One region of the Chryseobacterium geocarposphaerae genome, then DNA from elsewhere that is predicted to be linked to it. Evidence: riboswitches for the same ligand, from Rfam matches in the RefSeq annotation. Region 1 holds a riboswitch; the other holds the start of a gene.
What was found. A riboswitch is a leader RNA that binds a small molecule or an ion and turns the genes downstream of it on or off. The one in region 1 is predicted to bind cobalamin.

Region 1 (4,257 bases):
TCATGTAAATAACAATAAAGAATGAAAATACAGAAGGAGATTGATTTTATCCTGGCGGTAGATGCCCTGAAAAATGTACAAAGAAGAAACTATAATGCGGATGATACCAGAAGAGAAAATACGGCAGAACATTCCTGGCAAATAATTATTTTAGCTCAGATTCTTTTTCCTTACGCGAAAAACAGGGCAGATATTGATTTATTGAGAGTAATAAGAATGCTTTCCATTCATGATCTGGTAGAGATTGAAGCAGGAGATACATTTTTATTTGATGAAGCTGCTATGGTAGGGAAATTTGAAAGAGAAAAACTTTCTGCCCAAAAGATCTTCGGGATTTTAGATGAACCTTTGCGTACGGAATTCTTTAATTTGTGGCTTGAATTTGAGGAAGAAAAAACTCCGGATGCCATTTTTGCTTGTGCCATCGACAGAATCATGCCTTTCATCCTGAATTCCCATACTTCGGGAAAAAGCTGGACAGAAGCCGGAGTAACGGAAAAACAAATCAGAAATATGTTGGAGAATGCCATCGTAAGAGCTTCCGATGAAATGGGAGAGGCTTTCCATCATTTATTGAACCTTAGCCTTGAATCTGAAAAGGTGTTGAGGTAATTTGTAAAATAAGTTTTAGTCCACAATGAAGGAAGGTAAATAAAAAGTTTCGGCGGGCTTTGCCCGCCGAAACTCATAATAAACATGCTGAAAATATAGGGTTGCGGCGACCGCAGGTCGCCGCAACCTTTTTTATAATATTGAGATTGGTTTCTTAAATTCATCTATGGCTACAAAAGTAAAATCCCCTACAATAGCTCTTTCTCTTTCATAGGAATACATCTGTTCCGTATAGATTTCAACATTGACTTTCATACTTGTTTTTCCGACATGGGAAACTTTTCCGATTAGTTCTACGATCGTTCCTGCGGGAATAGATCTTTTAAAATCAATTTTATCACTGCTTACCGTTACCACACGTTTTCTTGCAAATCGTGTAGCTGCAATAAAAGCCACTTCATCCATGAGCTGCATCGCTGTACCTCCGAAAAGCGTATCGTAATGATTGGTTGTGTTAGGGAAAACTGCTTTGAAAATTCGGGTTTCTGATGCTTCAATTCTTTCTTCTGTAGTCATATTTCATTATTAAATTAAGGCGAAATGAAATAGATTAAAATAACAGAAGAATAGCAGGGACATAAAATATACCTGTTAAAATCCATCAGATCAATAAACTTCAGATCGCGAAAGTTTTTTGTTTAAAGAAAAAGGCAGGTCTCCTGACTTGTAACATCTCTATTTCCTTCCCATGCGGTAGCACAGTGGAATATTTTATAAAGACTTCAGTTACTTACAGTTGCGCGACAGTTCGTGATTTTCACACGATTCCCTATTAATCAGCAGCTAAGCAGAACCAATTTCTATGATGAATAAAGTCGTTAAACTTTTTCGAAGGCAAAAATAAGAATAATTAAGAGATTATTCCGGGTTTTTGTAAATAATCTGACTAATTGCCGCTCCCTGTTTGATAGACCAGAAGGTGACATAACGGTTTTCTCCGGAACCATTAATCATATATAAGAAGATATGATCCTGATCTAAAGCGGTGACTCCTACATTATCAAAATCCATCGTAGGCTGAAACAGGTTTTTTATGGCATCCCTTACAAAAACGGAGCCTCTTCCCGGTTGCTGTACACGGATAGACTTTATTTCAGTCATTCCTTCTGGAAGCTCTTTACCGATTCCCCAGGTTTTCTGTTTGTCAATTTTAATGATATTTCCTTCAGCATCTTTTTCCTGTTTCTTAATGTGAGCATAAGAAGGGTAAATGTCAATAATAACTTTGGTTCTTTGGTTTCCGGGTATTTTAGGATTGGTATCGTCTGTGAAAATTAAAGATTTCCCGTTTTTAGATTTAGAAGGGGTAAATTTAGGTAACTGGTCTACAAAAACAATACGGTTTTTATTTACCATCCCTTCCTTGGTAATGCTGTCGTATCTTACGAAAGGTTTGTCTGTATCATCTTTTTCAGGATATTTGATCCAGATCCATTCTGTTTCTCCCGGAGCAGGTTTTACATAGACAAACACATCACCGGTTTTCATACGGATTTTATCAACGATTTTCCGATAATCATCTTTATGAACACGCACCATTGCATAGCCTTCTTCTGCTTTTACCACTCCGAAAGGAACTTTATTCTGAGCCTTTACAGAAGCCAAAGAAAAAAGACTGAAAATAGATATATAAAATGCTTTGTTCAGAGAAATCATCTTGAAAATTTTTTGATAGTTCAAATATATAAATTAAATGTTTTTCGGGAGATAATTATAGCGTTGCAATTCTTTTAAATCTTTAATGGATTTTAAATGAGAATCGGAAAGCAGATAAATTTCATCCGAAATATCCAATACTTCCTGATATCGGTGATCTGAAATGATTATTCCTTTCTCTTTGGATTGCTCTTTGATGAGTTTTTGCACTTCGCTTGTCATTTTCGGAGAAAGTCCGTTGAAGGGCTCATCCAGTAAAATGAATTTTGACTCGGAGAAAATAATCAGTAAGGCTTCAACAATTTTCTTCTCACCTCCGGAAAGATTTCTTGAAGTCTCATTCAATAAGGGTTTTATTAAATCCAACTCAGTTAGCTTTTCTGAGTTTTCTTTATTGCAGAAAATTGGAATCAAATTTTTAATATTAATACCTTTTGGAAGGAAAAAATGTTGTGGCAAATAGGCAATCTTATTTTTTCTGTCCCACTGATTTTGGAGAACTTTATCATCAACTCTTATATATTGATGATCTCCTTTCATTGTTCCGAAAATTATTTTGAGTAAAGTAGATTTCCCGGAGCCATTTCTTCCTAAAATTCCTGCGATTTTCCCTGTTTCACAACCAAGATAAATGTCTCTTAAGATTGTCTTTCCGTTAAAAGATTTTATCAGACTGTCTATATGTAGTTTACTCATAAAATTGGCAACCTATATTTATAATTAGACTTACTATAACTGTAATCCCCCAAAGCAATAATCTTGAGAATCCGAAATTAGCATAAAAGTAATATTCATCTTTTAACCTTAATTCATATATCAAAAAATGGAACGCCGGTAAAAAGAGAAGAAAGCATAATCCGAAATTACCGGCCGTGAAACCAAGCTGTGTATTTATGAGCAAAGAAAATAGGACAGCAGGAATTAACAATTTAAAATAGAAAATCCATAAAATCTTTAGACTTTTGACCATTTTTGATTTTTATCATTCAAATATATAAATTAGATATTTCATAGAAACAATACTTTTTGCTTTGAAACTATTTACTTAAATTTTTCAAACTCTGATTCTCATCCGTTTCAAATTATTTATTTTGTTGTAAAAAACTTATTTTTGACCATAATTAATCATGAAGAAAAGTAAGTTCTCTAAATTACTTTTCATAACTCATAAACAATGAAAAATATATTTTCACTTTTGGCATTCATGCTTTCACTTGTAATAACAGCGCAAACAGCTCCTGCTATTCAATGGCAGAAAACCCTTGGAGGAAGCAATTGGGATCAGGGAACTTCAGTATGTCAAACTACAGATGGAGGCTCTGTTGTAGCGGGCTATTCTCCTTCAACGGACGGTAATGTGACAGGAAATCACGGAGGAGGTGATTATTGGGTAGTGAAATTGGATAACAGTGGAAATATTCAGTGGCAGAAATCATTAGGGGGAAGTGGTTATGATTATCCTTATTCTATACAGCAGTCTTCAGATGGAGGTTATATTGTTGCCGGAAGAACAGACTCAAATGACGGTGATGTCACCGGATATCACGGAAGTGTTTATTCTGATTTTTGGATTGTTAAGTTAGATATTAACGGAAATATTCAATGGGAAAAGGCAATTGGTGGAAATGGTGAGGATGTAGCATATTCAATCAAGCAAACTTCAGACGGAGGCTATATCGTGGCAGGTGAGTCATCTTCTACAGATGGGGATGCTGTTGGTCATTTGCCTTATAATAATACAGATCTCTGGATGGTAAAAATTAACAATACGGGTAATATTCAATGGCAAAAATCATTTGGTGGTTATAATTCAGAACTGGCTTTTGATGCCAAACAAACTTCTGATGGCGGATACATTGTTGCAGGAGCTACAGATTCTAACAGTGGCGATGTAACGCAACTCTATGGTGAATATGACTATTGGGTGTTAAAACTGGATAGTACAGGGAATTTACAATGGCAGAAAACATTCGGGGGAAGTGGTACCGA
Region 2 (4,257 bases), 640 kb from region 1:
TCCTTTTACCCATTTTTTAGTTAAAGATTGAGCATATTCCGACCAATAAACAGTCATTGGATTCGGTCTGTATACATCTCCGAAAATCACCGGAGGTTTCACACAACGGCTTCCATAACTTTGAACCCAACCGTTTTGTGTAAACGCAAACCCAGCCAATTGTTCCCCGAAATATTCCACCATATCGTTTCTTTCGAATTCCCCGTGAACAAGCACATCGATTCCGATTTCTTCCTGCCAACGAATCGTTCTTTCGGTTTCCTGTTTTAGCAAAATATCATATTGTTCGGCATTCAGTTCCCCTTTCTTGAATTTGGCACGCCAGTTTCTCACCTCTTTTGTCTGTGGAAATGAACCGATGGTAGTTGTTGGAAATAAAGGAAGCTGCAGTACTTCCTGTTGTACTTCTTTTCTAACATTAAATGGATTGTTTCTTCGGGCATCACTTTCAGTAGTAACATCAATACGGTCTTTTACTTTTTGATTGTGAATTAATGGAGATGTTTTACGGTTTTCAATCGCTTTTTTATTTTCTGCTAAAATCTGCAACGTATTGTAATCCGGGTTTTCTGAAGCCAATTTCTTTAAATTGACAACTTCATACACTTTCTGTTTCGCAAAAGCCATCCATTGTTTGATTTCGGGAGATAAAGTTTCTTCATTTTTCTCTGAATCCAGATCGAAAGGAGAGTGTAACAAAGAACAGGACGGGGCGATGAAAACCCTTTCCGAACCAATTTTTTGAACAGCTTTTTTAATGAACTGTAAAGAATGCTGAAAATCATTTTTCCAGATGTTTCTGCCGTCTACAACACCCAAAGAAAGGCTTAAAGTATTGGGAATATTATTCAAAACTTCATCCAATTGTTCTGGACAACGAACCAGGTCAATGTGTAAAACATCGACAGGTAGGGAAGTGGCGAGTGAAAGATTGTCTTTTAAGCCGTCAAAATAAGTTGCGACAATAAATGTAAGCTTAGGGAACTGTTTTTTGATTTCAGCATACACAAACTGATAGACTTCTTTTGCTTTTTCAGTTAAATCTAATGCTAAAAATGGCTCATCAAACTGAATGTATTCCGCACCGTGACCCTCCAGCTCCTTTAAGATCTGAATATAAACAGGAAGTAAGTTTTGAGCTAAATCCAACTTATCAAAACCTTCTTCTTTCTCTTTTCCAAGCAGTAAATACGTTAATAAACCAATAATAACAGGTTTTGCATTGAATCCGGTCTGTTTCGCACGAATGAATTCTTCGATGATTTTATTGGAGAATAATTTAAATTCCTGGTTTTTCTGAAATTCAGGGACGATATAATGATAATTCGTATCAAACCATTTCGTCATTTCCATTGCGGTAATATCTAAGCCGTCTTTCTGGAAACCTCTTGCCATTGCAAAATAAACGTCCAGTTCGGGCTTTTTTAAAGCAATTTCCTGATAACGTTCAGGAATGGCTCCAACCGTTAAGGTCATATCCAAAACCTGATCGTAATACGAAAAATCATTACATGGGATAAGGTCAATTCCCGCTTCCTGCTGAAGTTTCCAATTACTTTGAGTAATGGTTTTTCCAACCTCTAGAAGGTCGTCTAAATTGATTTTACCTGCCCAATATTGTTCACAGGCTTTTTTGAGTTCTCTGTTGCTACCAATACGCGGATAGCCAAGAAGATGTGTTTGCATTTTCTTACAACTTTTAAATTAGACAATGATTTTAAAAGTTCTTCGGATGCTTCATAATGCTATTGCAGGGAAAAGTTTTGGGGAATTGGTAAGATATAGTGAAGACGTATTTTTCTTTTTAATGAAAAGAATTATAAGATTTTTATTTTTTGATGCAAAGTTTTAATTAAATTTTCTTGACGTCTTAAGTGAGCAGAGTAGAATCAATTTCATTGATTGTAAGAGCGGACGTTTTATCCATACGCTTCATCAGCGAAGAAGTCGCAATTCTTTGCTCCTTAAAAAATAAGAAGTCATCATAAAAAATCTTTGCGTTTAAAAAATCAAAATTTTAAACCCAATACGTTTCCAAAATATCATCTGTCTAACCAAAAACTCCAACCGCGAGAGCATTGTCAATTCGGAACAGGCAGGTCTCCTGACTTATAACGGTTATTGTCATCCTTCCCGTTTACACAGTGGATATGCGTGGACAAAAACTTTGATGTGTTACTTACAGTTGCGCGACAGCTCGTGATTTTCACACGATTCCCTATTAATTTACCTTAAGTAAAACCTTTTCCGTTTGATGAAGTATATTAAAGAACAAAATAGGATTCAAAGATATTGATTAAAGTATATTGATTGGATATATTGATTAAAATAAGATTTTTATTTCGATTTATGTATATTTGAAAGATTATTATTCTGTAAATTTGAGAATTGAACCCCCAAAAAGAATATTATTCTGTGGAAAGACTGGATGAAAAGGATCTTCAACTGCTGAGAATCCTTCAAAAAAATGCAAAACTAACCGTAAAAGAGCTCGCGAAAGAAGTAAACCTATCTGCTTCCCCTGTTTTTGAACGGATGAAAAGACTGGAGCAGGAAGGATATATTAAACATTATGCTGCCATTCTGGAAGCGGAAAAATTGAATCGTGGTTTTACCGTTTTTTGTCAGGTAAAACTGAAAATCCATGATCGTTCTGTCGGAAATCGATTTGTTGAAGATATTTTACAGATTGATGAAGTCGCAGAATGCTATAATATTTCCGGAGATTTTGATTTTTTACTGAAAGTTCAGGTAAGAGATATGAAGCACTATCAGGATTTTGTTTTTAATAAATTAGGCTCTGTAGATTCTATCGGAAGTACACACAGTACGTTTGTGATGGCAGAGGTGAAAAATATTCATGGGGTGAATATTTAATTTTGAATATTGCTAATTCTTATTAATATCTGATAACTTTAAAATTATGCATTAGTTTTCATCTGTTTGAAATTTTAGATTCTCATTTATTTTATTTGCATTCATCTAAAATAGTATATTTGTAAAAACTATAAAGAAACAAAAAAAGAATGCTTGTAATAGGAATTGCAGGAGGTACAGGATCCGGCAAAACTACGGTTGTTGATAAGATCATTCAGCAGCTTGATATCGAAGGAATGAATATCCTTTCACAGGATAATTACTATCATGATAATCATAATCTTACATTAACGGAAAGAGAAGCTTTAAATTATGATCATCCTAAATCCATCGATTTTGATTTGTTGATAAAACATGTGAAAGCTTTAAAAAACAATGAGCCGATCGAACAGCCAATCTATAGTTTTGTAACACACGGAAGAACCGGAGATCATGTGACTGTAGAGCCTAAAAATGTATTGGTTGTAGAAGGAATTTTGGTACTTACGAACAAAGAATTACTAAAAGAATTTGATTTAAAAGTATTTGTTCATGCAGATTCTGATGAAAGACTGATCAGAAGGATCAGGAGAGATACTCAGGAAAGAGGAAGAGACCTGAATGAAGTACTGCACCGTTATCAGACAACATTGAAACCGATGCACCAGGAATTTATTGAGCCTTCAAAAAATGAAGCAGATCTTATTATCCCGAATATGAAGCAAAATTCCGTGGCGATTGATTTTTTAACTACTGTTATTAAAAATTCGTTGAGAAAACATTAGAAATGAAAGAAAACAAACTTATTAAAGACATCCAGCCTAAGTCTGAAACTTTTAAGCTTATTCAAAAATATGTTTTGAATAAATATACGCTTACCATTTGTTTGTTTCTGGTGTGGATGATTTTCTTTGATAAAACTTCGTTTTTGGTAATTAATGAACTGAATGGGGAAATTAACAAATACGAAGACCAGCTTCAATATTATAAAACCGAATACGAAAAAAATGACGCGTTTTATAAAAAACTGATGAATAATAAATCTGAAAAAGAAAAATACGCAAGAGAAAATTATTTTATGAAAAAACCGAATGAAGAGATCTTTATTTTGGTCGTAGATAGTACGAATATTGCGAAAAAATAATTTAAGAAGTGAATGGTGAATGAACAATTCGCTTTGCTTGTCAATTTTTCAATCTAAAAATCTAATAAAAAGAATGTCAGAATGTGTCAATTCATAATTCACTCGTAAAACAAAATTGATGATTGACAATTCACAAAATAATCCATAACCAATGTCAAATACAACCTGGGAAAATCTAGTAAAAAAACAGCTTAAAACAGAAGATATTTATTCCGTTCTTACCAAGGACAATTTGGAAGGGATCCAAGTGAAACCTT

Region 2: linked by a shared signal. The riboswitch ahead of metE (5-methyltetrahydropteroyltriglutamate--homocysteine S-methyltransferase) and the one ahead of CLV73_RS07915 (acyl-CoA thioesterase) in region 1 are both predicted to bind cobalamin.

The regions. Positions count from the first base shown of each region.
Region 1 covers NZ_PGFD01000001.1:1,786,091-1,790,347, reverse strand. The annotation lists gene CLV73_RS07920 (HD domain-containing protein) at 22-612, shown strand; gene CLV73_RS07915 (acyl-CoA thioesterase) at 745-1,128, opposite strand; cobalamin riboswitch at 1,245-1,425, opposite strand; gene CLV73_RS07910 (hypothetical protein) at 1,471-2,268, opposite strand; gene CLV73_RS07905 (ATP-binding cassette domain-containing protein) at 2,302-2,964, opposite strand; gene CLV73_RS07895 (T9SS type A sorting domain-containing protein) at 3,443-4,257, shown strand, end outside.
Region 2 covers NZ_PGFD01000001.1:1,142,801-1,147,057, reverse strand. The annotation lists gene metE (5-methyltetrahydropteroyltriglutamate--homocysteine S-methyltransferase) at 1-1,686, opposite strand, end outside; cobalamin riboswitch at 2,078-2,261, opposite strand; gene CLV73_RS05125 (Lrp/AsnC family transcriptional regulator) at 2,416-2,877, shown strand; gene udk (uridine kinase) at 3,027-3,641, shown strand; gene CLV73_RS05115 (FtsB family cell division protein) at 3,644-4,000, shown strand; gene CLV73_RS05110 (methylmalonyl-CoA mutase family protein) at 4,152-4,257, shown strand, end outside.